Regions from separate parts of the Kitasatospora sp. NPDC041988 genome, predicted to be linked through region 1. Evidence: riboswitches for the same ligand, from Rfam matches in the RefSeq annotation. Region 1 holds a riboswitch; each other region holds the start of a gene.
What was found. A riboswitch is a leader RNA that binds a small molecule or an ion and turns the genes downstream of it on or off. The one in region 1 is predicted to bind S-adenosylmethionine.

Region 1 (7,702 bases):
TGCAGGTCGTGCGTCGGCGGCGTCCCGTTGTTCGACGGGACCTCGTCGCTCTCCAGGAACGGCGCCCGGGCCGCGCGGACAGCCTCGTCCACAGCAGGGTCGGCCAACCGTGCCGGCCCGCCGAAGGAGGCGAACACACCACCCGGCTCCAGCAGTTCGGCCATGCGTGACCACCGGCCCTCCGGGTTCGTCCAGTGCAGCGCCGCTGCCGCGTAGACCAGCCCGTACCGCTCGCCCGGCCGCAGGTCCTCGAACGCGGCCTGCACCGTCGTGACGTCTGCCGGCACATGCTTGCGCAGCTCGGCGAGCATGGCACCGTCAGGCTCGGTCGCGGTGACCGCGACCCCCCGGTGGGCGAAGAGGCGGGTCGCCTTGCCCGTCCCGGCGCCGATCTCCAGGGCGGTCCGCAGCGGACGGCCCGCGTACGCCGTCACCAGGTCAAAAAGCTCCGTGGGATACCCCGGCCGGAACCGCTCGTAGGCTTCCGCCATCACTCCGAAGCTCAGTGCGCGACTCGACATGCCGAGCATCCTGGCACGGGCTGCGCCGTCCGTGCCTGGATTTTCGCGCCGCCCGGCGGGCCTCGGCCGTTGCCGGGGGGCTCCCGCGTGCCACGGGTCCTCACCGCACTGTCGACGCCCCTCCACGTCGAGCGCGGAGCGGAGCGGAAGGATGCTCTTAGCCGTGTTCCGCCGAGCCGGTGAGCCGGAGCTTGCGCTGGGCCCGCTGGTAGAAGGTGGTGTGGCCGAGTCGAACGACGCGTGCGGCGGCGGGCAGCATGGTCACGTCGACGACGTCGCCCGGTGAGACGTGGCCGGTCAGGAGGCCGTCGGCCTCGACGGCGAGGTCGCCGCTGTGCGGCAGGACCTCCAGTCGAAGCCGCTCGCCGCTGGAGAGGAAGACGGAGCGGTTGAACGCGGCATGCGGAGCCACGGGCGTGATCAGCAGCCCCTCGGCGTTGGGGGAGACGATCGGGCCGCCGGCGGAGAAGCTGTACGCGGTGGAGCCGGTCGGTGTGGCGACGACGACCGCGTCGGCGGTGTAGGACACGAAGGGCTGGTCCTGGACCCGTATGGCGACCGCCGCGGACTTGTGCCCCGGGCTGCGCAGGAGAACGACGTCATTGAGGGCCGTCTCCTGGGCGGCCCCGAAGCGGGCGTGGACCCCGGAGCGGACCTCCACGGTGAAGCGGCGGTCGTCGATGGCATCCAGCGCGGCGGGGAGTTCCGGGATGTCGACCTCGGCGAGGAAGCCCAGGCGTCCGACGTTGACGCCCAGGACGGGCGCGTGGCCCCCGGTCGCGAGCCGCATGGCGCGCAGCATGGTGCCGTCCCCGCCCAGGCTGATCATCAGGTCGGCGCTCGCGGTCATCTCCTCGGACTCGACCGGAATGGCCTCGCAGCCGATCCGTGCCACCTCCGCCGCCAGCCCCAGGACCTTCGTACCGCGGGCCCGGCTCCACCGGACCACGGCCTCCACAGTGGGCGCGCAGGTGCGCTCGGGGTGGAGCACCAGCCCCACCGTGCCGATGAATCCCATCCGGAGCACCTCGATGTCGACCAGGCCGCTGTTGCTCACGTGCTCCCTCCAGTCACGCACAGCCGGTCGCCGGCTTCAAGGTCACCGCCGGGCTTCGGTCCGTCGCCGGTGTCCTCGGCGGATCGCCGCCGGGCCGGTGACCGATCCGCTGCTCGGCGTGACCGCGCCGGCGGATCCGGCCACCGGCCGCGAGGCCCGGCAGGTCCGGGGAGCTCCCGCGTGCGGGGTGGCCGTCACTCCTGCGGCACCCGTGTGGTGCGGGCGCGGGGTGTGGTGCCGCCAGCCATGGCCGGCCGTCCGTCCCGCAGGTGCGGCCCGGCGGCCCACCCGCAGCGGCCGGGCGGGTCAGCCGGCGTCCGCGAGCAGGTCCTCCGAGAGCGTCCACAGGCGCCGGGCGTTGTCCGGGTCCACGGCGTGGCGGGCCACGCCGTGCAGGGTGCCGGCTGCCGCCTCCCGTACCCGAACCGCCGCCGGGCCGGCTGGGCCGGGGTGCCGCCGCCGGGCCGCCGCGGCCGCGGTGCCCCGGGCGGATTCCTCCACCGGGGCCACCCTGCCGCTTCTGACCAACCGTCAATTCGGGGGCCGGCCGAAACCGGGCCACCGCCCACCGGCCCACTGTGGCAGCGGTGTTGCGCCATCTTGCGGGAGGGTGTCGCCGGGCGCCCGGCCCGCCGTGACGTGGCTGCTGACGGGCCGGACGCCGATTGACGGGATCGCCGACGCCTTCCTAGACTCGGGACTGGCGAAGAACGTCAGCCCAGGGCCGCCGGGAAGGCGGGACTTGGAGGACAGGCCCCAGGCCCCGGCCGGCTGACTGGCCCCCCCACCCTGCGGTGGGGCGTCCCGGGGAGAGCCAGGCGGCATGGCCTCGTGCCGCAAGCGCAGTCATGGCCGGGGTGGGCGGGGGACGGAGAAGGTCGTGGAACAGCGGGCGGGCGGGCGGCACAGCGCGGGCCTCAGGCTGGTGGCCAGGCTCGACGTCGACCTGCGTCGGCGCGCCAGCTCCCTCTGTCGCCGACGGTGACCGGCCGGCCGGGCAACTGAACGCCCGGACCGCGGCCGGTCCGTCCGATCCCCTCACCCCGACCCCGCGTGAGGAGGAGCGCCCCGCGGCCCGCCCTCCCTGCGCGCCTGCTTCAGGAGGACGGATGTCCACCTTCCCTGCGCCCGCTCCACGTGACCTCCCGAGAGCTCTGCCGGCCGGCCGGGAGCCCGAGTACCGGCGCCTGCACGAGGCGTTCGACCGGTGCACGGCCGGCACCGGAGGCGTGATCGTCCTGCACGGGTCCGTCGGCAGCGGCCGCAGCGACCTGCTGTACGCGTTCACCGACACCGCGGCGGACCGCGGGGCGACCGTGCTCGTCGGCACCGGCTCGCCGCTGGAGCGCGAGTTCCCGCTCGGCCTCGCCCGCCAGCTCCTCCAGGGCGCCGCCCTCGAACCGGAGGAGGCGGCCGCGGCGGAGACCCTGCTCGCCCAGGGCGCCGCCGAGGGCGCCCGCCCCACGGCGGACGGCGCACCCGGCCGGCTCACCCAACGCACACTGGAGGGCCTGTTCGCCCTCGTCCGCGGGCTCGCTGAACGCGCCCCCGTCCTGATCGCGGTCGACGACCGACAGGACACCGACCCGCAGTCCCTGGAGTTCCTGCTCTACCTCGTCCGCCGTACCCGCAACGCCGGCGTGCTCACCGTCCTGAGCTCGCGCGAGACGATGACCCCGCCCAACCCCTTCTTCGAGGTCGAACTCGCCCGCCAGCCGCACCACCAGCACATCCGGCTCGACCTGCTCCCGGGGGACCTCGTGGCCGCGCTGTTCCGGGAACGCCTCGGCGACGCGGCCGCCGCCCGGCTGGCCGCCGACGCGCACGCCCTGACCGGCGGCAACCCGCTGCTCGTCCGGGCCCTGATCGGTGACCAGGAACGTGTGGGCGGGCCGGCCCCGGCGACGGAGCTGGCGGTCGGGGAGGGCTACCGGCGAGGGCTGATGCACTGCCTGCACCGGATCGACCCGCTCGCGCTGCGCTACGCCCGCGGCGTCGCGGTGCTCGGTGCGTCCAGCACGCCCGAACTCCTCGCCGAACTGCTGCTGCTCGCCCCGGACTCGCTGCCCAGGGCGCTCTACCTGCTCCAGTCGGCGGGCCTCTTCCGGGACGGCGGCTTCCGCCACCCGACCGCCGCCGGTGACCTGCTGGCCGCGATGCGGCCGCACGAGCTGGCCGGGCTGCACCGGCGGGCGGGCGAGCTCCTGCGGGTGTCCGGGGCGGCGGCGGAGACGGTGGTCGGGCACGCGAGGGTGGCGGAGGGGCACCTGCGGTCGCCGTGGGCGGTCCTGGTCGCAGCTCCCGTTGCCGCCCCGGACGAGGCCCTGGCCGCGGCCCCGGTGGCGGGAGCCGGGCCGCGGGCCGCGCCGCAGCTGCCGCTGTCGCTCGCGCCCGCGGTGCCGGCCGGCGTGGAGGCCGGCGGCCCGAGTACGGGCGGCTTCGGGAGCACGCGCGGGTTCGGCGGGTTCGGCGCGGCCGGGGTGAGGGGCTTCGGTGGCCTCGGTGTGGTGGTGGCAGGCTCGGCCGGAAGCGCCGAGAGCGCGGCGGGAGCGCCGAGCACGGGGGGCTTCGGTACGGCGCACGGGATCGGCTCGGGCGCCGTGGCCGGTCCGGACGGCGTGCCGGGCACGCCCGGGCCGGACGCCCCGGTCAAGGCAGCCGGCAGCAGCCCCACGAGCACCGGGGGCTTCGGGACCGCCGGGGGCGACGCCGGCCTCGGGGTGCCCGGCGGGGCGGTCAGCGCCGCCGCGATCGAGTGCGTGCCCACCCTGCCCGGCACGGTGGCGGACGAGGAGACCGCCCGGCGGCACGAGCTGAAGTCGATCCGCTACCTGTTCTGGCACGGCCGCGCCGAGGAGGGCGTCGCCGCGCTGGAGCGGTTCGAGGCCGCACCCGCCGATGCGGGCACCGCCGACGGCCTGCGCGCCTGGATCGCGTACTGGTACCCGTCGCTGCTGCCCGCGCCCGACCGGGAGCAGGCCACCGACCACCGGGGCGACGGCATGCGGCTGCTGGCCTCGCTGCTGGGCGGCACCACCGCGCCCGAGGACGCCGTCCCGGAGGCCGAGCTGATCCTGCGGGTGGGCCGGCTGGGCGGAATCCGCACCGAATCGCTGACCGCGGCGCTCACCGTGCTGCTCTACGCGGACCGCGCCGACCGCGCCGCCCGATGGTGCGGCCCGCTGGCGGAGCGCACCGGCGCGCGCTGCGGCCCCAACTGGCACGCCCTGTTCTCCGCCCTGCGGGCCGAGACCGCGCTGCGCCAGGGCGATCTGCAGGGAGCCGACGAGGCGGCCCGCGCCGCCTTCGCGCACGTGCGGCCGGAGGCGTGGGGAGTGGCCGTCGGCCTGCCGCTCTCCACCATGGCGGCTGCCCGGACCGCGCTCGGCCTGCACCAGGACGCCGCGCACTTCCTGGAGTTGGCCACCCCGGAGGGGATGGCGCGGACGCCGGCCGGCCTGCACCACCGGTACGCGCGCGCCGGCCACCGGCTGGCCGTCGGCCGGGCGGAGGAGGCGCTGGCCGACTACCGGGCCTGCGGCGAGGCGATGGCGCGCTGGGGCCTGGACCACCTGCCGGCGATCGCCCCCTGGCGGCTCGGTGCGGCCCGTGCGCAGCTCGCGCTCGGCCGGCCGCGCCCGGCGGCCGTCCTGGCGGAGCAGCAGCTCGCCCGGCTCGGGCCGGCCGGGCATCCGCGGATCCGTGGCCTCGCGCTGCGGGTCCGCGCAGCGGCGGGGGAGCGGTCGGACCGGACGCCGCTGCTGGAGCGGGCCGTGACCCTGCTGGAGGAGGCCGGGGCGGAACTCGAACTAGCTGCCACGCTCAGCGAGTTGAGCGAGGCGCACCAGAGCGACGGCGACCCGGGCCGGGCCCGGCTGTCCGACCGCCGGCGCAGGGGCGCGCCGCCGCTGGTCGTCGTTCCGGCCGAGCAGCCGACCGCCTCCCAGTCTCCTGTGGCAGGCCTCTCCGACGCCGAGCGCCGGGTCGCCGAACTGGCCGCCCGCGGCCTCTCCAACCGGGACATCGCCCGGAAGCTCTACATCACCGTGAGCACGGTCGAGCAGCACCTCACCCGGGTCTACCGCAAGCTCGGGGTCCGCCGCCGGGTCGACCTCGCCAGGCTGGTCGGCTCGGGAGCGGGCCCCACCGGGGACGCTCCGGGCGGTGCGCCGGCGCTCACCGCCCAGGCAGGCCATAGGGGTTCGACAGGGGTTGCCTAGGGGCCCGAAGGGCGCGGCCGGACGGAACGCTGAGGGCACCACGAAGCAACTTGCCCTCAGGAGTGGAATCACCATGGCGCGCCTGGAATCCCCCGACCCGTCCGTGCCCGCCCCCGGCTCGCCGGAGGCGGTGGCCGTGATCGGTACCGCCTGCCGGCTGCCGGGCGCGGCGGACCCGGAGGCGTTCTGGCGGCTGCTCGACTCCGGGAGCAGCGCCGTCGGGGCCTTCCCGCCCGGGCGGTTCGCCGCCGGTGAGGAGGCGCGCGCGGGCGGCCACCTCGACCACGTCGACCGCTTCGACCCCGAGTTCTTCGGGATCTCGCCCGCCGAGGCGGCGGCCGCGGACCCGCAGCAGCGGCTCGTCCTCGAACTCGCCTGGGAGGCACTGGAGGACGCCGGGGTGCTCCCGGCCGCGCTGGCCGGCGGCCGCACCGGCGTCTTCGTCGGCGCGATCGCCGCCGACTACACCACCCTGACCACCGGTACTGGCGCGATCACCCGGCACAGCCTCACCGGCCTCAACCGGGGCATCATCGCCAACCGCGTCTCCTACCAGCTGGACCTGCACGGCCCGAGCCTCACCGTCGACTCGGCGCAGTCCTCCTCCCTGGTCGCCGTCCACCTGGCGCTGGAGAGCCTGCGCAGCGGCGAGTCGGAGACGGCACTGGTGGCCGGCGTCAACCTCAACCTGGCCCCGGAGAGCACCGAGACCGTCGACCGCTTCGGCGCGCTCTCGCCCGACGACCGCTGCTTCACCTTCGACGCCCGCGCCAACGGCTACGCCCGTGGCGAGGGCGCCGTCCTGCTGGTGCTCAAGCCGCTGGCCCGGGCGGTCGCCGACGGCGATCCGGTGCACGCGGTGCTGCTCGGCAGCGCCGTCAACAGCGACGGCGCGACGGACGGGATGACCGTGCCGAGCGCGGCCGCCCAGGCCGGGCTGGTCCGGGAGGCCGCGCGGCGGGCGGGCGTCGCCCCGGCGCTGGTCCAGTACGTGGAGCTGCACGGCACCGGGACGCGGGTCGGCGACCCGGTCGAGGCAGCGGCGCTCGGGGACGCGCTCGGCGCCGGGCGGCTCGCCGGGCGGCCGCTGCTGGTCGGCTCGGCGAAGACCAACGTGGGGCACCTGGAGGGTGCTTCCGGGATCGTCGGGCTCCTGAAGACGGTGCTCGCGGTGCGCCACCGCCGGCTGCCGGCCAGCCTCAACTTCCTCACGCCCAACCCGGACATCCCGTTCGACCGGCTCGGCATCGCGGTCCGCACGGCCTCCGGGCCATGGCCGGACGAGGACGGCCGGCTGATCGCGGGCGTCAGCTCCTTCGGCGTGGGCGGCACCAACGCGCACGTCCTGGTCGCGGACGCGCCGGAGGCGGCTCCGGAGCCGTCCGCCGTGCCGCGCGAAGCCGCCGATGGCGGCGCCGAGTCCGGGGGCCGCCCGGCGGCGCCGGCCGGCCCGCTGATCTGGCCGGTCTCCGCCCGCACGCCCGCCGCCCTGCGCGAACAGGCCGCCCGGCTGCGGGAGTTCGCGGCGCGGCGCCCCGAGCTGGACCGGGCGACCCTCGGGCGGGCCCTCGCCACCACCCGGACGCCGTTCGAGTACCGGGCCGCCGTGACCGCGGCCGACCGGGCCGGGCTGCTGGCCGGGCTGGAAACGCTGGCCGAGGGCGGGCAGGCGGCCGGCCTGGCACAGGGGCGCGCCGTCGAGGGCGGCGGGACGGTGCTGGTCTTCCCCGGACAGGGCTCGCAGTGGGACGCCATGGCACGTGAACTGATCGCGGACTCACCGGTGTTCGCGGCGAAGCTGGCCGCCTGTGAGGCGGCGCTGGCGCCGCACGTGGACTGGTCGCTGGGCGCGGTGCTGCGCGGCGAGCCGGGTGCGCCCGGGCTGGAGAGGGTCGACGTCGTAC
Region 2 (7,702 bases), on a different contig from region 1:
GTTCGACGGGATCGACGGTGTGGTGGTGCTGGGGCACTACGGGGCCGAGCGCTGGGAGGGCGGCGTGGTGACGGCGCCGCCGGTGCACCCGGGGGTGGACGCGGTGCGGGCGGTGCTGGACGGGGCGCTGGCGCGGGCCGGCGCGCCGGCGGGGACGTGGGTGGAGGACAAGGGGCGCTCGCTGGCGGTGCACACGCGGCGGACGGAGGCGCCGGAGGAGGCGCTGGAGCTGCTGCGCGCGCCGGTGGAGGCCCTGGCCGCGGAGCACGGGCTGGTGGTGGAACCGGGCCGGCTGGTGCTGGAGCTGCGGCCGCCCGGGGTCGACAAGGGGGCCGCGCTGACCGGGTTCCTGCGGGAGCGGGGCGCGCGGTCGGTGCTGTACGCGGGGGACGACCTGGGGGATGTGGCGGCCTTCGCGGCGGTGGAGAAGCTGCGCGCGGAGGGCGTGGCCGGGCTGCTGGTGTGCAGCGGCGCGGTGGGGGACGCCCCGGTGAGGGAACTCGCCGACCGGGCCGACCTCGTGGTCGAGGGCCCGGCCGGCGTGGTGGAGCTGCTGGAGCGGTTGGGGGCGGAGCTCGGCCGGCGGGGGTGATCAGCCGAGGGCGTCGAGCTGGTCGAGGAACCACTGCTGGGGCGGCAGCGCCGTCGCCGCGGCGGCGAGGCGCTTGGTGCGGTCGGTGCGTTCGCCGGCCGGCATGGTGAGCGCGGCGTGCAGGGCCTCGGCGGTGGCGACGACGTCGTACGGGTTGACGGTCAGGGCGTCGTCGGCCAGCTCGGCGTACGCGCCGGCCTCGCGGGAGAGGACGAGCGCGCACCCCTGGTCGGAGACCACGGGCACCTCCTTGGCGACCAGGTTCATGCCGTCGCGGATCGGGTTGACCAGGGCGACGTCGGCCAGCCGGTAGGCGGCCAGCGAGCGCGGGAAGTCGTCGTTGACGTGCAGGATCAGCGGCTGCCAGGTGGGCGTGGCGAACTCGGCGTTGATCTCGGCGGCGAGCTGCCGGACCCGGGCGGTGTACTCGCGGTACTCGGCGAGGTCGGTGCGGGACGGGTACGCGAAGGCGAGGTGGACGACGCGGTCCTGCCACTCGGGGTGGGTGTGCAGGAGGTGCCGGTAGGCCTGGAAGCCGCGGACGATGTTCTTGCTCAGCTCGGTGCGGTCGACCCGGACGACGGTGCGGCGGTCGCCGACGGCCTCGCGCAGGGTGGCGAGGCGCTCGTCGACGTCCGGGCGGTGGGAGCGCTCGCGCAGGAAGTCGGCGTCGGCGCCGAGGGCGTGGACGCCCAGCCGGGTCGTGCGGCCCCGGAGGGTGACGGTGAGCTCGGTGCGGTCGACGGTGGCACCGAGGAGCTGCTCGCAGCAGTCGGCGAAGGCCAGGGCCCAGCGGCGGGTGAGGAAGCCGGCCCGGTCGGCGCCGAGGATGCCGGTGAGGACGGCCTCGGCGACGTCGTCGGGCAGCAGCCGGAAGTACTCGGGCGGGGCCCAGGGGGTGTGCGAGAAGTGGCCGATCCGCAGGTCGGGCCGAGCGGCACGGAGCAGGGCCGGGGTCAGTGAGAGGTGGTAGTCCTGCACCAGGACGGCCGCTTCCGGGGCGGCTTCGGCGGCGAGGGCGTCGGCGAAGGCGGTGTTGTAGGCCGTGTAGGCCTGCCATTCGGTGCGGAAGCCGGCGTCGAAGGAGGGGGCGGTGGGGGTGGCGTAGAGCAGGTGGTGGACGAACCAGAGGGTCGAGTTGGCCACGCCGTTGTAGGCGCGGGCGAAGGTCTCCGGGTCTATGTCCAGCATGCGGACGGCCTGTCCGCCGACGTCGTGGCCGGCCCGGTCGAGGCGGCCGTCCGGTGCCTCCCGGGCGGCCCGGCGGTCGGCGTCGCCCAGAGCCGCGCAGACCCAGACGGCGTTGGGGTCGTCGATGGCGGAGAGCCCGGAGACCAGGCCGCCTCCTCCTCTCCGGAGGGTCAGCGTGCCGTCGTCCGCGGTGCTGAACGACACCGGTCCCCGGTTGGAGGCCACCAGGACGGGGGCGGTGCCGGTCGGATTCGAACGTTCGGTCGTGAGATCGCCCATGACTGGTTGGTTGCCGGGGGTCTGCGGACCCAAACCCTTCAGTGCCGGGTGGCGTACTCGGGGACGGTGTGCATCGGAGGGCGTTCGAGGGCGGTGACCGGGTGGGTGTGGGCGGTGAACGCGCGGGTTTCCGGGTCGCGGGTGAACTGGGTGAGCAGCGGGTGCACCAGGTCGGCGGAGGCCTTGAGCCGGTGGGTGCGGTCGAGCCGTTCCAGTGCCGTGCGGTAGATGGTGGCGGCCATCCGGCCGAGCGCCTGGCCGTCCTGGTGGCGGTGGTGGCGGACGCCGACGTCCACCTGGGCGAGGGCGTCCAGGCCGGCGGTCTCCAGGGCGTCGACCAGCAGGCCGAGTTCGACGCCGTAACCGGTGGGGAACGGGAGGCGTTCGAGCAGGGAGCGGCGGGCCGCGTACTCGCCGCCGAGGGGCTGGACGAAACCGGCGAGTTCCGGCCAGTGCAGGTTGAGCAGCGGGCGGGCGACCAGCTCGGTGACCCGGCCGCCGCCGGCCGGCACCACGGCTCCGTCGGTCTCCAGCGGCCTGTCGTACATGGCCTTGACCAGCTGGATCTCCGGCTCGGTGAGCAGTGGGCCGATGATGCCGGAGACGAACGCCGGGTCGAACTCGCGCAGGTCGGCGTCGACGAAGCAGACGATCTCCCCGCTGGTGACCAGCAGCGAGCGCCAGAGCACCTCGCCCTTGCCGGGGGCGGCCGGCAGCCGGGGGAGGATGTCGTCGCGGTGGACCACCCGGGCGCCGGCCTCGGCGGCCGCGGCGGCGGTGCGGTCGGCGGAGCCGGAGTCGATCACGACCAGTTCGTCGACCAGTGGCAGGCGTTCCATCAGCTCGCGGCGGATGGTGCGGACGATGTCGCCGACGGTGGCCTCCTCGTCCAGGGCGGGCAGGACGACGCTGACGGTGCCCGCGCGGCCGGCGGCCCGCTTGGCGTCCAGCAGGGTGCGCACCGGACGGTCGGCCGCGCTCCACGAGCGGCGGCGCAGCCAGGACGCCGCCTGCGGGAGGAGCTCGGGTGTCGGGTCGGCGGGCACGGGTCTCTCCTCGGCGGGATCGGTCGGGACGGGCTGGGTCGGGCTGGGTCGGGATCGGGCGGGTCGGGACTGGCTGGGACGGGTCATCTCGCGTGGCGGACGGTCCCGTTCAGGGTTGACGCCTTCGGATACAGTCTTCGTACAGCGGTCGGACCTTCGCACGCCGGGGTCACCGTTGAGCAAGACCAACAACTTCACAGAGCTCATCCAGAGGGACTGAGGGAACGGCCCGTTGACGTCCCGGCAACCTTCTCGCGCGGCCGTCACGGGCCCCGGCGGGACAGGTGCCAATTCCGGCCTGTGGCGCGACCGCGCCACGGGGAAGATGAGGAGAGAGGCCTCCGCCATCATGGCTATCACTGCGACTCGCGTTTCCGGCGCTGCACCCGTAACCGTTGACCTCGGCCCCGCCGCCGCGCTGTCCTGTCGCGAGTGCGGCTCCCGGTTCCCGCTCGGTCCGAGCTTCGCCTGCCTGGAGTGCTTCGGGCCGCTGGAGATCGCGTACGACTTCGGCAGTGAGGCCGCGGAGGAGCTGCGCAAGCGGATCGAGGCCGGTCCGGCGTCGATCTGGCGGTACGCGCCGCTGCTGCCCGTGCCGGCCGATGTGGCCGGGAAGCCCAACCTGAACCCCGGCTGGACCCCGCTGGTGAAGGCGGACAACCTGGGCCGCGAGCTCGGGTTCACCGCCCAGCTGCACATCAAGGACGACTCCGGCAACCCGACCCACTCGTTCAAGGACCGCGTGGTCGCCTGTGCGATCGAGGCGGCGCGGGCGTTCGGTTTCACCACGCTCTCCTGCTCCTCGACCGGCAACCTGGCCGGTGCGGTGGGCGCCGCGGCCGCCCGGGCCGGTTTCAAGTCCTGCGTGTTCATCCCGCACGACCTGGAGCAGGGCAAGGTCGTGATGGCCGGTGTCTACGGCGGTGAGCTGGTCGGCATCGAGGGCAACTACGACGATGTGAACCGCTTCTGCTCGGAGCTGATCGGCGACCCGGCCGGCGAGGGCTGGGGCTTCGTCAACGTCAACCTGCGCCCGTACTACGGCGAGGGCTCCAAGACGCTGGCGTACGAGATCTGCGAGCAGCTGGGCTGGCGCCTGCCGGAGCAGATCGTGATCCCGATCGCTTCGGGTTCGCAGCTGACCAAGATCGACAAGGGCCTGCAGGAGCTGGTCAGGCTCGGTCTGGTCGAGGACCGGCCGTACCGGATCTTCGGTGCCCAGGCGGCGGGCTGCTCGCCGGTGTCGGCGGCCTACAAGGCCGGCAGCGACGTGATCCGCCCGGTCAAGCCGGACACCATCGCCAAGTCGCTGGCGATCGGCAACCCGGCCGACGGCCCGTACGTGCTGGACATCGCCCGCCGCACCGGCGGCGCCGTCGAGGACGTGACGGACGCCGAGGTGGTGGCCGCGATCAAGCTGCTGGCCCGGACCGAGGGCATCTTCGCCGAGACCGCGGGCGGGGTGACCGTCGGAGTACTGAAGAAGCTGGTCGAGACCGGGCAGCTGGACCCGGCCAAGGAGACCGTCGCGATCAACACCGGCGACGGCCTGAAGACGCTGGACGCCGTCTCCGACGCCGGGATGACCGCCGTCATCCGCCCGACGCTGGCCTCGTTCCGCGACGCCGGTCTCGCGTCCGCCTGACCCCTCCACCCCGCCGCAAGGAGAAGCCCCCATGAGCGCCAACGTCCGCATCCCGACCATCCTGCGCACCTACACCGGCGGCGCCGCCGAGGTGGCCGCCGAGGGTTCCACCCTCGGCGAGGTCATCGCCGACCTGGAGAAGAACCACGCCGGGATCGCCGCCCGGATCCTGGACGACACCGGCAAGCTGCGCCGTTTCGTGAACGTCTACGTCAATGACGACGACGTGCGGTTCGCGGAGGGCCTGGCGACCGGGATCGCGGACGGCGCGAGTGTTTCGATCATTCCCGCGGTGGCCGGCGGCTGCTGAGCCGCGCCACTGACGGACGGCCGTCCGGGTGTACGGAATTTCGTACACCCGGACGGCCGTCGCATTTCCCGGAGCGCTTCCTGGAGTGCTTCCGGGCGTTCCCGGGCGTTCCCGGGGAGTTCCCGGACGCTTCCGGTGCTGCTTTGCAGGCCGCCTGCCCGGTCGTTTTCCCCGGCCGTCGCCGCGCGCCGCATTCCGGCGGGAATATTTACCGGGCCAGTCGGAGTAGAGTGTCGCTCGGCCGGGAAGAGGGCCTCCCCTCCCCCTCACCCCGGTCGTCGCCCCCCTGTCGCGCCCGTACCGCCGGTGTCTGTCCGGCCGCTGAGACCGGCGCCGGGCCCGCGGCCGTGAAACATGTCAGGCCGATGTCAGAATTCTTGAGGGCATTTGGGTAATTCGTCCGCTATGTCCGGCGTGAAATGTGAAGTTCCTGAGCTTTTGGTCCGTCCTGTCCCCTGACGGGCCGGGGGAATTCCCGGTGGCTGGCCCTGTTGCAGAGGGCGTCGATCCGGATACATTCAGCCGCGGTCGACGCAATCGCCCCTTCATCGGACACCGTCCGATGGTCTCGGCGGGGGATTGTGGCGTGCACGGCTGCGCCCAGGGGGGGTTCCCCGGGCCGGCCTCAAACCAGACCCGGGCCCGCGACCTGCGGGCGCGTGAAGGGCCAGCACAGCACTAGGGGAGTTCGGAATGGCTCAGGGCACCGTCAAGTGGTTCAACGCGGAGAAGGGCTACGGCTTCATCGCGGTCGACGGTGGTGCGGACGTCTTCGTCCACTACAGCGCGATCCAGATGGACGGCTACCGCACCCTTGAGGAGGGCCAGCGGGTCGAGTTCGAGATCTCTCAGGGGCAGAAGGGCCCGCAGGCGGACATGGTCCGCGCGGCGGTCTGACCTTTCCGGCACCCAGGAGTTCGGCTCGGCCCATCGGCTGGTGCACCTCTTGCTTCGCCACGGGCCCGTGCGACACGCGTCGCACGGGCCCGTCGCCGTGTCCGGGGAGTGGCCGGTACGGCTCGCGGGTTGCCCATTGGGCTTGCACTCGCCCACCCAGAGTGCTAATCATTGGCGTTAGCACTCACAGCGTGAGAGTGACAGCGGACCGGGTCGGTGAGGCCCCCGGGAGCGGTAGGGGAAAGGACCCCCGCACACCAGGGCCGTCCGTCGCGGGCACCCCTTGGTCCGAGCAGTCGACCGTGTCCCGGAGGACCACTTCTGATGGCCAAGATCATCGCCTTTGATGAGGAAGCTCGCCGCGGCCTTGAGCGTGGCATGAACCAGCTCGCCGACGCAGTGAAGGTCACGCTCGGCCCCAAGGGTCGCAACGTCGTGCTGGAGAAGAAGTGGGGCGCCCCCACGATCACCAACGACGGTGTCTCCATCGCCAAGGAGATCGAGCTCGAGGACCCGTACGAGAAGATCGGTGCGGAGCTCGTCAAGGAGGTCGCCAAGAAGACGGACGACGTCGCGGGTGACGGCACCACCACCGCCACTGTGCTCGCCCAGGCGCTCGTCCGCGAGGGTCTGCGCAACGTCGCCGCCGGCGCCAACCCGATGGCCCTCAAGCGCGGTATCGAGAAGGCCGTCGCCGCCGTCTCGGACCAGCTGCTGGCCCAGGCCAAGGACGTGGAGACCAAGGAGCAGATCGCCTCCACCGCCTCCATCTCGGCCGCCGACACCCAGATCGGCGAGCTCATCGCCGAGGCCATGGACAAGGTCGGCAAGGAAGGCGTCATCACCGTCGAGGAGAGCAACACCTTCGGTCTGGAGCTCGAGCTCACCGAGGGCATGCGCTTCGACAAGGGCTACATCTCCGCCTACTTCGCCACCGACCTGGAGCGCATGGAGGCGACGTTCGAGGACCCGTACATCCTCATCGCCAACTCCAAGATCGGCTCGGTCAAGGACCTGCTCCCGCTGCTGGAGAAGGTCATGCAGAGCGGCAAGCCGCTCGTCATCATCGCCGAGGACGTCGAGGGCGAGGCCCTGTCGACCCTGGTCGTGAACAAGATCCGCGGCACCTTCAAGTCCGTCGCCGTCAAGGCCCCGGGCTTCGGCGACCGCCGCAAGGCCATGCTCGGCGACATCGCCATCCTCACCGGTGGCACCGTGATCTCCGAGGAGGTCGGCCTCAAGCTGGAGAACGCCGGCGTCGACCTGCTGGGCACCGCCCGCAAGGTGGTCATCACCAAGGACGAGACCACCATCGTCGACGGTGGCGGCGACAGCGACCAGGTCGCCGGCCGCGTGAACCAGATCCGCGCCGAGATCGAGAACAGCGACTCGGACTACGACCGCGAGAAGCTCCAGGAGCGCCTCGCCAAGCTGGCCGGCGGCGTGGCCGTCATCAAGGCCGGCGCGGCCACCGAGGTGGAGCTCAAGGAGCGCAAGCACCGCATCGAGGACGCCGTCCGCAACGCCAAGGCCGCCGTCGAGGAGGGCATCGTCGCCGGTGGTGGCGTCGCGCTGCTGCAGGCCGGTGTCGCGTTCGACAAGCTGGAGCTCGAGGGCGACGAGGCCACCGGTGCCAACATCGTCCGCGTGGCGCTGGAGGCCCCGATCAAGCAGATCGCGACCAACGCCGGCCTTGAGGGCGGCGTCGTGGTGGAGAAGGTGCGCAACCTCCCCGCCGGTCA
Region 3 (7,702 bases), on a different contig from region 1:
GCCCGACGGGCCGGCCAGTGAAGCGACGCTGGCGGGCGTCGCGTCGGCGTTCCAGGGGCTCGGTGTCCCGTTCGACGCGACGCAGGTGGTGTCGCTCAACGCGGACGAGCCGGGCATGTTCCGCGCGGGCGCGTCGCTCGCGGTCGCCGGCTGCCTGGTCGAGAGCGGCGACACCCTGCGCGACAACCGGGCGGGCCTGACACCCGAACAACTCGCGCCGCTGAACACCATGACAGCCGACCTCTTCACCCCGGGCACCCCGGTGTTCCTCACCACGACGCCGACGCCCGTGCCGGCGGGCGACACGCTCGGGCACTTCGCCGCCGTCAACGGCACCACACCCGGAGCGCTGCTGCGGCACAACGGTGCGGTCGAGGTCCTGGCCGCGTCGCCGCCGGCCGTGCCCGGGATGTGGGCGTGGCCCGCCGACCCGGACGCCCTGCGGGTGCCGTACACCGTCCGCGAGGGTGACTCGCTCCACGGCATCGCCGCCCACTTCCCCGGGGCCGACCTGGTCGGGGTCAACGCCGGGATGCCGGGCACCATCGCGTCCGGCGTCACCATCACGGTCGAGGACGAGACGGTGACGACGACCGCACCCGCCTCGTTCACCGAGGCCTGCGCGCTGTTCGGCCCGCCGGTCGACCTCGCGGCGCTCGCCGCCGCCATCGGCGACCGGACCGGCGTGCTCGCGACCGGGGCGCTGCTGGTCTGCCCGCCCGGCGTGCTCGCCGGGCTGCCCGCAGTGGTCGGCGTGACGCCGCAGAAGGCCGCCCGGCCGTTCGGCGTCACCGCGGTCGCGCTGCTCGCCGCGAACGCCGGCACGCCGGAGCTGCTGCTGCCCGGGCAGGTGCTGCGGGGGCGCCAGCCCGGCGCGGACGGCCGCACTGTGCCTACCGAGACGACCGCGGCTTGCGACACCCTCACCGCCGTAGTCGAGCGGTTCCGCCGGCGCGGCGTGGTGACCGCCATCGACGCCGTCGTCGCGGCCAACGCCGACGCCGCGTTCCTGCGGGCCGGTGCGCGCGTCGTCGTCCCGCCGGCCACCGCCCTGCTCACCGGCCGGTTGGGGGAGTCGACGCCGGACGGTGTGCAGTGGTCGTTCCCCGAGCCCGTCTTCCCCGTCACCGTGGTCCTGGAACTCTCCCGCGATCCCGCGCTGGTCGACCCGGCGCTCGCCGCGACCGCCACCCGCGACCGGACCGCCGTCCCCACCGCCCGGGGTGCCGACCCCTCCCAGGACGGCGCGCTCACCCTGGCGGCGTTCGCCGAACAGGTCCAGCGGGCGGTGCCGGTCCTGCGGCTGGCCACGGCGCCGGGCCGTACGTCCGACACCGACGTCTGGGCGGTCGTCTTCGCCGCCGACGGCATCGAGAGCGTCAGCATCCAGCCCCCGTGCGAGATCGCCGGCACCCGGCAACCGCGTACCTTCGCCCTGCGCCCGCTGAGCACCACGCTCATGGCGCGCCGGCGCGTGACCACGCCCGGTTTCGACGTCCTGACCGGGCTGTTGACGGGTGATCAGATCGCCGACTACCAGGGCATCGACCTGGAGGTGTGGGCCAGGACCTTCCTCGCGGACGTCGAGCTGCTGCTGTCGGCCGCCTACATTCAAGGGGTGTACGCGCTGGGCCGGGACGTGCTCGACGCGGTCATCGGCGTCAAGAAGACGCTCGCCGGAGCCATCGCGGAGGGCCTGGACCACATCCTGGCCGGGCAGGCACCCGCCGACGCCGACCCCGAGCGGGCGGCGGCCGTCGAGAGACTGCGGCAGGAGCTGCTCGTCTCGTTGACCCGCGGCTACGCGACCTCGGCCGTGGTCCAGTACGACACCAGCGCCTCGTCCCCGTGGCCGGGCCCGTACGCGCGGCTGTCCGGCAACCCGGTCGTCGACTACGGCGACGTGCCCGCGCACCTGCGGACCGCGACGCTGTCGAACGGCAAGGTCCCGCTCGCCGACGGCGACTCGCAGATCAGCTTCCTGATCACCGTCCCCGATGTGGCCACGCACGCCGTGCTCGACCTGGCCCTCGACTTCGCGGGCGTCGAGCTCGAGTTCGGGATCGAGCGGGAGGTCGAAGGCTATGAGCGGTCCGACTGGCTGACCTTCGTCACCCCGCTGAGATCGGGCTCGCCGGCCACCCTCGACTTCTCCCTCGGCGCCCCGCGGGTGCCGATCCCGCTGCGCGCCTACCCGCCGATGCCGATCCTGCTGGACCATCACGCCGACGTCCCCACCTCCGCCGCGCGGCTCGCCGACGCGGTCCACTGGAAGTACCGCTTCTCGGTGCAGCACCAGTCGGCCGAGCAGGACACCATCGAGCTGCGGGTCACGTACAACCGGCCGGCCCCCGTGCCCGCCGCGGCCCCGACCGACGACCTGTTCACGGCGCTGGCGCGGTACACGGCGGTCTCCGCCCCCCTGCTCGGACTGCTGGCCGGGCTGCCCGACTGGGAGCGCGCCGACGCCGACCGGCGCACCGCGCTGGCCAACGCCCTGGGTACCTACCGGACGCTCGCTTCCGCCGTAGCGGACGCCTGGGCCGCGCACTGGGGAGGCGACGCGCCCGGCCCCACCGAGCGGGCGCTCGCGGCGACGGCCGGAGGCGGACCGGTGCCGGACGTCTACCAGTACGAGCTCGGCCTCGCCGCCGAGGACGGCTGGTACACGACCCTGCGGCTGACCCGCACGGTGGAGTCCGGCCCGGGCGGGGTGGGCCGGCCGGAGCGGATCGTGTGCGTCACGGCGGCCGGTGAACGCCACGAGCTCACGCCCTTCGAGCCGGAGGTGTGCGGGTGCGCCGACGCCGACCACTGCTGGTGCTACGCCTTCCCGCTCCGCGCGGTCGAGGCGTTCACGCTGCTCACCTTCGAGGTCACCCTCCCGCGCGTCCACATCGCGTCGTACCAGAGCGCGTCGGCCGGCGCCCGGGTCACCCGCAACGCGCGACTGCTCGGCGAGGGCTGGCCGGACACCGCACAGGCCTTCGTGTACCGGACCCCGGAGGTCGGCCAGGCCGAGCCGGTGGTGCCGTTCATCGACCTCACCGGCGCCATCGCCATCGGCCCCTGGGACCCACCCGACCACAATCCGCTCACGGCGATGTTCGACACCGTCTTCGATGGCGACCCGGCGGGCCGGACGATCGCGATCGGCGCACGCTACGAGTACACCCTCGTCCCCGGCAGCCCGCCGGTGTCGGCGCTCCTGCCGGTCGTCCAGTCGACCGTGGGAACGTACGACGAGGACACGGTCCCGGCGCTCACGCGGGCACTCGTCGGGTGGGGCGAGCGCGAGCAACCCGAGACGGACGGCGGTGCCTGGGCCTTCCGGGTCAGTCTCTACTCGTCCGTCGACGCGTCACTGCAACGGCCCGTGCTGCAGCTCAAGCACGTGTCGTCCGCGCAGACCGCACCGCCAGGGCCACCCCGTCGAGTCTGACCACAGCGGCTCACCGGCGAGCGGGTGCCAGGCGGACCGAACCGCCGGGTTGCCGACCTGCCGTTGAGTGGTTTGCATGGAGATGAACCCTGCTGCCGTCGCCGAGTGACCGGCCGTTCACTGCCGCACGACGCCTTTCATGGAGCAAGCATGCGCGCACGACGTCACCTCGCGTTGGTCGCCGCGGTTGCCGCGCTGGCGCTCTTCGGCAGCGTGCCCCTGGCGCCCACAGCGCTCGCCGCGCAGCCGCAGCCCCTTGCCGAGGGCAGGAAGTGGTCCGGTTACGTCGCGACCGGCAAGGCCTACGACTTCACCGAAGTGCGCGCCAGTTGGATCCAGCCGGCCGCGGACTGCAGCGACCCCGACGCGAGTGCGGCCTTCTGGGTCGGCCTGGACGGCTGGAAGACCGGCCGGATTCTTGAGCAGACCGGCGTCGCCGTGAGCTGCGATGGTGGCACGCCGGAGTACTACGCCTGGTACGAGATGTTGCCGGCGTACCCGGTTGTGTACAACGACCCGGTCGTGCCCGGCGACCTGCTTGAGGCCAGTGTCGTCTACGTCGGTGAGACGTACGAGCTCACCCTCCGCGACGTCACGCAGAAGTGGGTCGAAACCACCTCTACGAAGCCGCCGGACGGAACGGACCCCAAGCGGATGACGGCCGAAGTGGTCGCCGAGGCGCCGACCAGGCAGTCCGGCGGGGTGCGGCCGTTGGCCGACTTCGGCAAGGTTTCGTTCACCGACTGCTACGTCAACGGAATGAGCCTCGGGGCCAATTTTCCCGAGGACATCACCATGGTCAGGGACGGTGTCGAAAGGGCCGCGCCTGGAGCGCTGACCGCCGGCGGGACGGCCTTCGACGTGATGTGGAAACACAGCTGAGCATGGCGGCTGCCCGGCACCCGGTCGCGGGCTCCGCCGTGTCGTTCTACGCGGGGAAGGGCGCCGAACCGTCCGCGGAGAAGGGACGGTCGGTCGGATGGCCGGTCGGATGCTGGTCTGTCGGTGGTCTGTCGGTGGTCAGGTCCGGCGCAGGGCCTCAGTGAGGTGGCGGGCGGCTTCGATGACGGCCTGGGCGTGCAGGGGGCCGGGGTGGCGGGTCAGGCGCTCGATCGGGCCGGAGACGGAGACGGCGGCCACGACGCGGTTGGAGGGGCCGCGGACGGGTACGGCGACCGACGCCACGCCCGGTTCGCGTTCGCCGATCGACTGGGCCCAGCCGCGGCGGCGGACGCCGCTCAGTGCGGTGGCGGTGAAGCGGGCGCCCTGGAGGCCGCGGTGGAGGCGCTCGGGCTCCTCCCAGGCCAGCAGGACCTGGGCGGCCGAGCCGGCCTTCATCGGCAGGGTGCTGCCGACCGGGACGGTGTCCCGCAGGCCGGAGAGCCGCTCGGCGGCGGCTACGCAGATCCGCATCTCGCCCTGGCGGCGGTAGAGCTGTGCGCTCTCGCCGGTGACGTCGCGCAGGTGGGTCAGGACCGGGCCCGCGGTGGCGAGCAGCCGGTCCTCGCCCGCGGCGGCGGAGAGTTCGGAGAGACGGGGGCCGAGGATGAACCGGCCCTGCATGTCCCTGGTGACCAGTCGGTGGTGTTCGAGTGCGACGGCGAGTCTGTGGGCCGTGGGCCGCGCCAGACCGGTGGCGGCGACCAGCCCCGCCAACGTGGCGGGGCCTGACTCCAGTGCGCTGAGCACCAGAGCGGCCTTGTCGAGAACGCCGACACCGCTGGTGTTGTCCATGGGTAGTACCAAGTCTCTTTCTTCGAGGCGCGGTTGACCCGCCGGCCGCACGGTGGCGGCAGGCGGAATCGGCGCGCGGCGCCGTCGGCGGTGTGTCGGGTGGGTCACGTCCCGCGCCGTTGCGGGGCCGCCGGTAGGAGCCGGGGAGGGGTGGGGGAGAGCGCGTCGCGTCCGAGGAGCCGAGGAGCCGAGGGGGCGCGTCGCGTCCGGCGGGCCGAAGCCCGGGGCGGGCGTCCGGTCAGCGTGTGCGGGCGCCGGCGACGGGGGTCGGCATGGCGGCCCACGCCGGGGCGCCCGGCGTGCGGCGTCCGGCGTGCGGCGTGGTGCGGCGTCCGGTGTGCGGCGTGGTGCGGGGCACGGTGAGCGGTACGGCGGACGACGTGCGCGGGCACGCGGGGGCGGACGCGTCGGGGGCGCCGGCGACGTCAGGGACGTCAGGGGCGCCGGGGACGTCGCTCGGGGCGGGCCGCTTCAGCGCGCGCGGATCCCAGGCGACGGAGGGCAGAGAGAGCACCGCTTCTCCTCATCTCTCCCGGCGCCACGTTGGCGCCGGGCCGGAGTTGGCACTGATCCCGGCGGTCGGGCCCGTGGTCGGGCGTCGACATGACCGGGGAGTTGCCGGGGCTTCGTAGGGCCGATCCCTCCACCCCTCTGGATGATTCGCCAGAAACCATACAAGACCGTCGCGCCGCTCTGCCAACGGCCTCCCGTGCCGGGTGATCGCGAGGTGTTCGAGACGGGTCTCTGCCTCCCCCGGCCGACGTGAGTGGCGGCATTCGCAGCTGCGCACCCGCGTTCATGACTTCGGGGCCGCAGGTGTGTCGAGGCCGGCGCCGAAGGACCCGGGGGCCTCGGCCGGGGTGGCGGCGTCGGTGGCCGGACCGTGCTTCGGCGCGAGGGCATCGAGCTCGTCGAGCATCTCGCGGGTGAAGCCGAAGTAGTAGGTGGCCAGGAGGCCTGTGGCGTATCCCGTCACCAGACCGGCGGCGTAGACGGCCGCGCTGACCCCGAGGCCGCGTGAGCCGGTCAGCAACGGGAACAGCGCCCAACCGGAGGGGCCGATGGCGGTCGAGCCGATGGTGGCACCGAGCTGGCCCAGCAGCCCCACCACGGCCCCGCCGCAGGCACCGCCGAGACAGGCCGTGACGAACGGCCGCCCGAGTGGGAGCGAGACCCCGTAGATCAGCGGCTCGCCGATGCCGAGGAACCCCGCGGGCAGGGCGGACCTGATGGTCGCCCTGATCGAGGCGTTGCCGCGCAGCCGCAGGTAGACGGCGACGGCGCAGCCGACCTGTCCGGCCCCGGCCATGGCGAGGATCGGCAGCAGCTCGGTGGAGCCCTGCTGCTGGATCAGGGTGGTGTGGATCGGGATCAGCGCCTGGTGCAGGCCGAGCATGACCAGGGGGAGGAACAGACCCCCGAGCACCAGCCCGGCAAGGGCGCCGCCGTGGGACAGCAGCCAGGTGGCGAGATCGCCGATCGCCGTGGAGACCTCTCCGGCGACGAACATCAGGCCGAACAGGGTGGCCAGGCCGGTGACGAGCACGGTGACCGTCGGAGTGAGCAGGACGTCGAGGGCGTCGGGCATCACCCGCCGGGTCCACCGTTCGACCTGGACCGCCAGCAGTGCGGCGGCGAGCGCTCCGATCACCCCGCCCTGGCCCGGCGCGAGGTGGTGGCCGAAGACCTCCACCTTGGAGACCCCCGCGTAGACGGTCACACTGGCCACGGCGCCGCCCAGCACGGGTGTGCCGCCGAACTCCCTCGCCGTGTTGTAGCCGACGAAGACGGCGAGCAGGGACATGAACCCCGAGGAGATCGCGGTGAGCGCCGGCACCAGGCCGGGAGCCCAACCGAGGTTGGTGAGCGCGCCGTTGACACCGGCCACGATGCCGCAGCCGATCAGCGCGGGGATCAGCGGCACGAAGACGTTCGCGATCCGGCGCAGCGCGAGCTTGACCGGGGTCGCGTTCCTGGCCCCGGCCTCCGCCCTGATCGCCGCGCCGCGCCGGGCCAGGTCCTCGGCGCCGACGGCGGCACCGGTGCCGGGGCCCTCCCGGGCGTCATCCGGTCCTGGGGCGGCGCCGTCGTCCTCCCGCTCCCGTCGCCCGTCGAGGAGGGCCTGGAGTGCGGGTGTCACCCGGGCCACGACGCCCGGGCCGAGGACGATCTGATAGGTGCCGTCCTTGACGACGCCCAGTACGGCGGGAAGGGCGCTGAGCTTCTCCTCGTCCACGAGGGAGCGGTCGCGCAGGCCGAGCCGCAGCCGGGTCATGCAGTGGGCGACGGAATGGATGTTGGCGGGGCCCCCGACGAGCGGGAGGATGGCTTCGGCGGTGGCACGATGCTTGTCGTCGGACATGACGGGCCTTCCGTGGGCTCGATGCGGAATGTCAGAGCTGCCGGAGCGCGTCGCGCGGGCGACCGACGGTGCGATGGAGCAACGCGGCGGCCGCCGGAGCGTCGAGCGAGCCGAGGATCACCAGAATGGCGCTCGCGACCTCGCCGCCCGGGGCAACTCGCCGC
Region 4 (7,702 bases), on a different contig from region 1:
GCCGAACCCGGCACCACCGCCTCCACCAGGTCGGCCGGCCGAATCTGGGAGACCGGCAGGGCCAGCTCCCGCTGGAGGCCCTGCGCCGACTGCAGCACGGTGTCCAGCAGCAACCGCAACCGCATGTCCTCGACGCTGCGCCCCTCGCGGGCCGACCGGCGGCCCTGCTCGGCGGCGGTCTCCAGCTCGGAGATCCGGTGCCGCAGCCGACGCGCCTCGCTCTCGGCCGCGCTGCGCTCGGCGCCCGACTGCGCCTTCAGCGCCTCCAGTTCGGCGGTGAGCCGGCGGGTCTCGGCCTGCGCCCGGCGGGTGTCGCTCTCCAGCGACCGCACCTTCCGGCGCAGCGAGTCGGCCTCCTTGCGGACGTCCTCGGACTCGGTCCGCTGCCGGTCCAGATCGGACCGGGCCGCGGAGCGCACCTCGGCCAGCTCCGCCTGCAGCTTCTCCACCAGCCGCGCCGCCTCGGCGGCCGCGCCCTCGGCGCCGGCCCGCTCCGCCTCCTCGCCGGCCTCGGAGACCAGCCGGCTCCAGCCCGCCGAACGCACCAGATAGGCGGCCGCCGCGACGTCCATCGGATCGGCGGCCCCGGGCACGCTGCCGGACTCCAGCGCCTTGACCAGATCGGGCTGGCCCAGCCGCAGCCGCTCCGCTATCCGTACCCGGAAGGCCGGCTCGGACTCCAGCGCGGCGGCCAGCGCGGTGGCCGCGTACTTGGCCCGCCGGGCCGGGGTGAACTTGGCGTACTGGCGCAGCGTCTGAGGCAGCTCGCCCGGCGGCAGCCCGCCGAGCGCGTCCGCGGCGAGGCCGACCACCCGGCGGCGTACGCCCTCGGGCAGCGGCCGGTCGAGCTTCTCGGGCGCCCGCTCGGCGGCGTTCTCGGCGGCCGTCCCCGCTGCCGTCCCGTCGGCGCGGTCTGCCGCCGGCTCGTCACCGCCGGACTCCTCGGTGCCGGCCGTCCCGTCCGGCACCGGGTCTCCTGCCGGGGCGGGCGCGGACGGGGCTGCCTCGGCCGCGTCCGGCGCCTGCGCGTCCACAGCGGGCTGCCGCCCCTGCGGCCCGGCGGGCTCGTTCGCTGCGTCCACCACGTCCTCGGCTCCGATCTCCTGGTCCAGCGGTACGGCCGACGGCGGCCGTCCTCGTCGTCACGCTCCGTGCGTTCTGTCTGTATTGTCCCGTGCCGTGGGCGGCCGTGCCCCGCACCGCCGCCCACCGCACGGGCCGGGCATCAACCCTGCTCGGCGGCCTCGGCAGCCTCGGCGTCCTCGGCCCCGGGGCGGGCCACCAGCTCGACCTGGTCCACCGCGTTGCACCAGCGGCAGCGCACCGACTCGATGGTCTCGCTGAGCACCTCGGTCTCCTCCACCTTGGACTCGCCGGCCAGGTCGAAGTGGAGGAACTCGGTCACCCGGGCAGAACGGGTCACGTCGAAGCGGGTCAGGTTGCCGCACAGGGTGCAGCGCCAACGCGTCTCGGCGGTCAGGGCGGGGACGGTCATCGGGGGTCCTCTCGGGTGGTCCCTGGGTGGGCTCAGGCGCTCCCCCCGGAGCCCCGGCATCGGCGGCGGGAGGCGGGAATGCCCGCCCCAAGCCTATTGCCTGAGGCAACCGTCCCGACCACCGGTCACAGCGATCGGACGCCCTAGCCCACCTGCCGTAAGCCCGGTGCCGCCCGCGCCGGGCGGAGGGATGCTTGGCCGCATGGCGATCCCGGTCCTCGACCACACCGGTGCGCGCGGCGACCGCCCGGCCGCGCCCGTCCCGGCCGTCAGCTACGCGCTGATCGCGCTCAACACGCTGGTCTTCCTGCTCGGCCCGGCCGCCGGGCTCAACCCGCTGTACGGGCGCGACCAGGACCGGGTCTGCGCGGAGCAGCGGTACGAGCAACGCTGGGGCGCCGTCCCGGCCGAACTGCTGGCCGGCCACCCGCTGACCGCCGAACAGCTCGCCGAGGCCCCCGACCCGGTGCCCGGCTGCCCGGCCCGGCCGACCCCCGGCAAGCACCCGGCGCTCTCGGTGCTCAGCGCGCTCTTCCTGCACGCCGGCTGGCTGCACCTGCTGGGCAACCTGCTCTTCCTCCATGTCTTCGGCCCCACCGTCGAGGAACGGCTCGGCCGGGCCCGCTTCGCCCTCTTCTATCTGGCCGCCGGCTCGCTCGCCACCTACGGCTTCGCGCTGGCCGAGGCGCACTCGCCGGACTCGACCCGGGTGCTGATCGGCGCCTCGGGGGCGATCTCGGCCGTCCTCGGCGCCTACCTGCGGCTGCACCCGCGCTCCCGCGTCACCACGCTGGTACCGCTGCTGCTCTTCCTGCCGCTGCGGTTCCCGGCCTGGCTGGTGCTCGGGCTCTGGTTCGCCCTGCAGTGGTGGTCGGTGCACTCGGCCGGGCCCGGGGTGGCCTACCTCGTGCACGTGATCGGCTTCTCGGCCGGCTTCCTGTACGCCTGCACGCTGGCCACCCGCCCCTCGCGACGGTCCGGCTGACGCCCGATACGCTGGCCGCACCTCACAAAGGAGCCCGAACAGTGATCACCGCCATCGTCCTGATCAAGACCAGCGTCGACCGCATCCCGGAGATCGCCGAGGCGATCGCGGCCATCGAGGGCGTCAGTGAGGTCTACTCGGTCACCGGCGGCTACGACCTGGTGGCGATGGTGCGGGTGCGCCGGCACGACGACCTGGCCGACGTGATCCCCGGCCGGCTGAACAAGGTCCCGGGCGTGGCCCACACCGAGACCCAGATCGCCTTCCGCACCTACTCCCAGCACGACCTGGAGGCCGCCTTCGCCCTCGGCCTCGACGAGTAGGGTTCAGCCCTCCCGCCGCGTGTCGACGACGCAGCGGCCGCCCTCGTTGCGGTAGTTCCAGGCCGCGCCGTCCGTGACCAGCTCGCGGACGGCGGTCAGGAAGCGCTCGATGTGCTCGTCCGGGGTACCGGCGCCGAAGCTGACCCGGATCGCGTTCAGGCTCCGCTCGCCCGGCAGCGACGGCTCCGGCGCGCCGCACTCGGACGGTGCCACCTCCTCGTCGCCGAGCAGCGTGCGCACCAGCGGGTGCGCGCAGAACAGGCCGTCGCGCACCCCGATGCCGTACTCGGCGGAGAGCGCGGCCGAGAAGTGCGAGCTGTTCCAGCCCTGGACGACGAAGGAGAGCACGCCCACCCGGGCCGAGTCGGCACCGAACAGGTTGAGCACCTTGACCTGCGGGACCTCCGCCAGGCCGGCCTGCAGTCGGGCGATCAGCTGCTGCTCGCGGGCCTCCAGCGCGTCGAAGCCGGCCTCGGTGAGCGCCCGGCAGGCCGAGGCGATGGCGTAGGCGCCGATCACGTTCGGCGAGCCGGCCTCGTGCCGGGCCGGGCCGGTGTGCCACTGGACGGCCACCGAACCGTCGGCCTCCCGGGCCACCGTACGGGTGGCGCCGCCGCCGGCCAGGTAGGGCTCGGCCGCGTCCAGCCAGTCGGCGCGGCCGGCCAGCACTCCGGCGCCGAACGGCGCGTAGATCTTGTGGCCGGAGAAGGCGATCCAGTCCACGTCCAGCTCGCGCACCGAGACCCGGTGGTGCGGGGCGAGCTGTGCGGCGTCCAGCACCACCCGGGCGCCGTACCGGTGCGCGGTCCCGGTCAGCTCGGCGACCGGCCAGAGCTCGCCGGTGACGTTGGAGGCGCCGGTGACGCAGAGCAGCTTGGGGCCCTCGGGGGCCTCGGCCAGCGCGGCGTCCAGGGCGGCGACCGCCTCGGCCCGCGAGCGCGGCGCGCGCAGGTAGGTGACGTCCAGTCCGGCGTGGGCCCAGGGCAGCAGCGAGGCGTGGTGCTCGGTCTCGAACGCGAAGACCCGGGTGCCGGCCGGGACGGCGCCGGCCAGCAGGTTCAGCGAGTCGGTGGTGGCCCGGGTGAAGACCACCTGGTCGCCCTCGCGCAGGCCGAGGAAGTCGGCGACGGTACGGCGGCTCTGCTCGAACAGGTCGGTGGAGAGCTGCGACAGGTAGCCGGCGCCGCGGTGCACGCTGCCGTAGTAGGGGGCGTAGGCGGCGACGTCGTCCCAGACCCGCTGGAGCGCCGGGGAGCTGGCGGCGTAGTCGAGCGCCGCGTACCCGACCTTCTCGCCGCTGGCCAGCGGGACCTGGACGTCGTGGCCCAGGACGGCGAGGGGGGCGCAGAGTTCGGTGGCAACGGACATGAGGATGCACTCCTTCGGGGGTCAGGACCCCGGGAGTACGTGTCAGCCGGCGTCCGCGCTTGTCACGCGGACGGATTGCCGCGGGACCCGGTCCTCACCCAGGGCACCCCGCCACGGACGGAGGGTTGCCGGACAGCAAGCTGGGGCTCTGCGCTGTCACTCATGACCTGCCGAAGACTCTAGGTCGCGTCCGCCGGGTGGTCAAACACAGGTCCGCCATCCGGACAGCACAAGGGGCCCGCACGGGGGTCACTCCCCCGTACGGGCCCCAACCACCGCCTCACGCCTTGCTGGTGGCCTCCGACCAGCGGTTCAGCAGGTCCAGTGCGGCGCCCGAGTCGATGGCGGCCGCGGCCCGCTCCATGCCCGCGGCCAGCTGCTCGGTGAGCGGCGCGTCGGTGAGGTCCAGCGCCACCAGCGCCGCCGCCGTGTTCAGCAGGACGGCGTCCCGGACCGGCCCGCGCTCCCCGGCCAGCAGCCGACGGGCGACGTCCGCGTTGTACGCCGGGTCCGCGCCGCGCAGCGCCTCGATGCCGACCAGCTCGATGCCGACCTCGCGCGGGTCGAAGGTGGTCTCGCCGACCTCGCCGCCGCGCACGATCCAGACCCGCGAGGTGGTGGTGATGGTCAGCTCGTCCAGGCCGTCGTCGCCGCGGAAGACCAGCGCGCTGGAGCCGCGCCGGGCCAGCACCCCGGCGATCAGCCCGGCCAGCCTGGTGTCGAAGCAGCCGATCGCGTGGGCCGTCACCTTGGCCGGGTTGGTCAGCGGGCCCAGGATGTTGAACGCCGTCGGCACCCCGAGGTCGCGCCGGGCCGTGGCGGCGTGCCGCATCGACGGGTGGAACATGGCGGCGGAGCAGAAGGTGAGCCCGATCTCCTCGGCCACCTCGGCGACCCGCCGGGCGGAGAGGTCGAGGGCGATGCCCAGCTTCTCCAGCACGTCCGAGGAGCCGCTCGCCGAGGAGGCGGCCCGGTTGCCGTGCTTGACCACCTTGGCGCCGGCCGCCGCCGCCACGATCGCCGACATGGTCGAGATGTTGACGGTCCTGGCGCGGTCGCCGCCGGTGCCGACGACGTCCACCGCCGGGCCGGGGATGGAGAGCGGCTCGGCGTGCGCGTACATCGAGTCCACCAGGCCGGCGATCTCCCCGACCGTCTCGCCCTTGGCCCGCAGCGCCACCATGAAGCCCGCCACCTGGGCCGGGGAGGCCTCGCCGCTCATGATCCGGTCCATCGCCCACGCGGTGTCCGCCTGGCCCAGGTCCTCGCCCCGCAACAGCGCCGACAGGATGTCCGGCCAGGTGCGGACCACCTGCACGGGGTCCTTGCCGCCGTTCGCAGGGTTCACGTTCACCATGGCTGACTCCAGCTCTCGTCGGTTCCCGGAAAGGGATCTCCGTAGGGTTGGAGTCAGCCTATCGAGCGGCGGGACGCCACCGTCCCGCCGCGACCCTTCTTCTCTCCTGCTGAGATGCGCCTCCTCTAACGGGTGGCCGGCGTCCGCTTCGCCAGCCGGGCCCGGAGCAGGGTGGCGGCGGCCTCGGCCAGCGCCACCGGGTCCACCGGCTGGGAGATCGCCGCGTCGGCCCGGCTCCAGGCGGCCAGCCAGGAGTCCTGCGGCCGGCCGATCAGCACCAGCACGGGCGGGCAGCCGTAGATCTCGTCCTTCAGCTGCCGTCCGAGCCCCAGCCCGCCGGCCGGTACCGCCTCGCCGTCGAGCACGCAGAGGTCCACGCCCCCCTTCTCCAGTGCCTTCAGCACCGCGGGGGTCGTCGCGCACTCCAGGTAGGACAGCTCCGGCAGGTCCGCTGCCGGCCGGCGGCCGAGCGCCGTCCGCACCTGCTCGCGGGTGTTGCGGTCGTGGCTGTAGACGAGAACGGTCAGCGTCTCGTCGGTCGTGTACGCCATGGGCCCTGCTCCCTCAAAGTGTGATCCGGACCACGTTCGCCTCAACCCGGATGCTACTCCCGATCACCGGCCGCCGAGCCGCTCCCGCGAGATCCATCTCAAGCCGCCGCGCCCACGACTCACCCGCCCGGAGGACGGCGCGTCACCCTCGACGGTGCAGTCCACCCGTACGGCCGACAGAACGGCCACTCCCCTTACTCCCCGCGGGCCGCGCGGGCGTGCAGCGACACGCTGGGCAAGGGGGTCGAAGGGGCCTTCGAAGAACCGTCAGAAAAGGGACACGCCGCTGCTCAGCCCCCGTCCGGACGCTCCGTCGGGTCCCACTGGGGCATACCGCACGCACCGGACACTCCGAGGGACACCCCCCGGCGTGAAGACGGAATAAGGGACCGACATAATGTCCGTCGTGGCGACAGCAACAGCAGTAGAAACCGGGCACGCGCACGGATCGGTCAACCGGCCGAACATGGTCAGCGTCGGAACGATCGTCTGGCTCAGTTCCGAGTTGATGTTCTTCGCGGCCCTCTTCGCGATGTACTTCACGCTCCGCTCCGTCAAGGGAGCCGAGTTCTGGAGCGAGAAGGCGCACGCCCTCAACGTGCCCTTCTCCTCGGTCAACACCACGATCCTCGTGCTCTCCTCGCTCACCTGCCAGCTCGGCGTGTTCGCTGCCGAGCGCGGGGACGTGAAGAAGCTCCGGTCGTGGTTCGTCATCACCTTCGTGATGGGCGCGATCTTCATCGGCGGCCAGATCTTCGAGTACACCGAGCTGGTCAAGAAGGACGGCCTCTCGCTGTCCTCCGACCCGTACGGCACGGTGTTCTACCTCACCACCGGCTTCCACGGTATGCACGTGACGGGTGGTCTGATCGCCTTCCTGCTGGTCCTGGGACGGACGTACGCAGCCAAGCGCTTCACGCACGAGCAGGCCACCGCCGCGATCGTGGTGTCGTACTACTGGCACTTCGTCGACGTCGTGTGGATCGGCCTGTTCGCGACCATCTACCTGATCAAGTAACCAGCTGATCAGGTCGCTGGCCACCGGCCTCGGGCCCCCGCCCTCACCGGCGACGGGCCTCTTTGCCGGTGCCGACGCTCCCACCGACCGACCGCGCGCGCAGCCCTAGACAGGCAGCCTCGTGCCGGCCAGACCGGCCGCCGGGTGCAACCACCAGTCGACCAGATCCTGACACCGGGGTTATTCCGTGAAAAAGCTCTCCGCACGACGGCGCCACCCATTGGCGGCGCTGGTCGTCCTACTTCTCGCCCTGGCGGCAACCGGGGGGCTGTACGCCGCGTTCGCGCCCGCCGACAAGGCGCAGGCCGACGTCGCCGCGCAGTCGCTCGCGATCGATGAGGGCAAGAAGCTCTTCGCCGTGGGCTGCTCCTCCTGCCACGGCCTGAACGGCCAGGGCAGCAGCGACGGTCCCAGCCTGGTCGGCGTCGGCTCCGCCGCGGTCGACTTCCAGGTCGGCACCGGCCGCATGCCGGCCCAGCAGCCCGGCGCCCAGGTGCCGCGCAAGAAGAACATCTACTCGCAGGCGGAGATCGACCAGCTCGCCGCGTTCGTGGCCTCGCTCGGCCCCGGCCCGGTGATCCCGAGGGAGGAGCAGTTCACCTCGA

Region 2: linked by a shared signal. The riboswitch ahead of thrC (threonine synthase) and the one ahead of ACZ6NC_RS33240 (helix-turn-helix transcriptional regulator) in region 1 are both predicted to bind S-adenosylmethionine.
Region 3: linked by a shared signal. The riboswitch ahead of ACZ6NC_RS15045 (hypothetical protein) and the one ahead of ACZ6NC_RS33240 (helix-turn-helix transcriptional regulator) in region 1 are both predicted to bind S-adenosylmethionine.
Region 4: linked by a shared signal. The riboswitch ahead of ACZ6NC_RS03590 (aminotransferase class V-fold PLP-dependent enzyme) and the one ahead of ACZ6NC_RS33240 (helix-turn-helix transcriptional regulator) in region 1 are both predicted to bind S-adenosylmethionine.

The regions. Positions count from the first base shown of each region.
Region 1 is NZ_JBVJCO010000046.1:13,843-21,544, reverse strand. Features, by position in the region: gene ACZ6NC_RS33255 (class I SAM-dependent methyltransferase) at 1-521, opposite strand, end outside; gene ACZ6NC_RS33250 (NAD(+)/NADH kinase) at 679-1,578, opposite strand; gene ACZ6NC_RS33245 (hypothetical protein) at 1,885-2,079, opposite strand; SAM riboswitch class IV at 2,317-2,427, shown strand; gene ACZ6NC_RS33240 (helix-turn-helix transcriptional regulator) at 2,688-5,798, shown strand; gene ACZ6NC_RS33235 (type I polyketide synthase) at 5,872-7,702, shown strand, end outside.
Region 2 is NZ_JBVJCO010000028.1:128,215-135,916, reverse strand. Features, by position in the region: gene otsB (trehalose-phosphatase) at 1-592, shown strand, start outside; gene ACZ6NC_RS26445 (alpha,alpha-trehalose-phosphate synthase (UDP-forming)) at 593-2,062, opposite strand; gene ACZ6NC_RS26440 (glucosyl-3-phosphoglycerate synthase) at 2,101-3,108, opposite strand; SAM riboswitch class I at 3,309-3,440, shown strand; gene thrC (threonine synthase) at 3,458-4,753, shown strand; gene ACZ6NC_RS26430 (MoaD/ThiS family protein) at 4,785-5,063, shown strand; gene ACZ6NC_RS26425 (cold-shock protein) at 5,757-5,960, shown strand; gene groL (chaperonin GroEL) at 6,285-7,702, shown strand, end outside.
Region 3 is NZ_JBVJCO010000012.1:149,967-157,668, forward strand. Features, by position in the region: gene ACZ6NC_RS15030 (hypothetical protein) at 1-3,442, shown strand, start outside; gene ACZ6NC_RS15035 (G1 family glutamic endopeptidase) at 3,593-4,324, shown strand; gene ACZ6NC_RS15040 (IclR family transcriptional regulator) at 4,463-5,176, opposite strand; gene ACZ6NC_RS15045 (hypothetical protein) at 5,415-5,690, opposite strand; SAM riboswitch class I at 5,697-5,838, opposite strand; gene ACZ6NC_RS15050 (PTS transporter subunit EIIC) at 5,973-7,538, opposite strand.
Region 4 is NZ_JBVJCO010000002.1:141,357-149,058, reverse strand. Features, by position in the region: gene ACZ6NC_RS03610 (NYN domain-containing protein) at 1-1,085, opposite strand, end outside; gene ACZ6NC_RS03605 (hypothetical protein) at 1,226-1,495, opposite strand; gene ACZ6NC_RS03600 (rhomboid family intramembrane serine protease) at 1,698-2,480, shown strand; gene ACZ6NC_RS03595 (Lrp/AsnC ligand binding domain-containing protein) at 2,522-2,803, shown strand; gene ACZ6NC_RS03590 (aminotransferase class V-fold PLP-dependent enzyme) at 2,807-4,171, opposite strand; SAM riboswitch class IV at 4,222-4,339, opposite strand; gene trpD (anthranilate phosphoribosyltransferase) at 4,452-5,528, opposite strand; gene ACZ6NC_RS03580 (hypothetical protein) at 5,654-6,079, opposite strand; gene ctaE (aa3-type cytochrome oxidase subunit III) at 6,477-7,097, shown strand; gene qcrC (cytochrome bc1 complex diheme cytochrome c subunit) at 7,285-7,702, shown strand, end outside.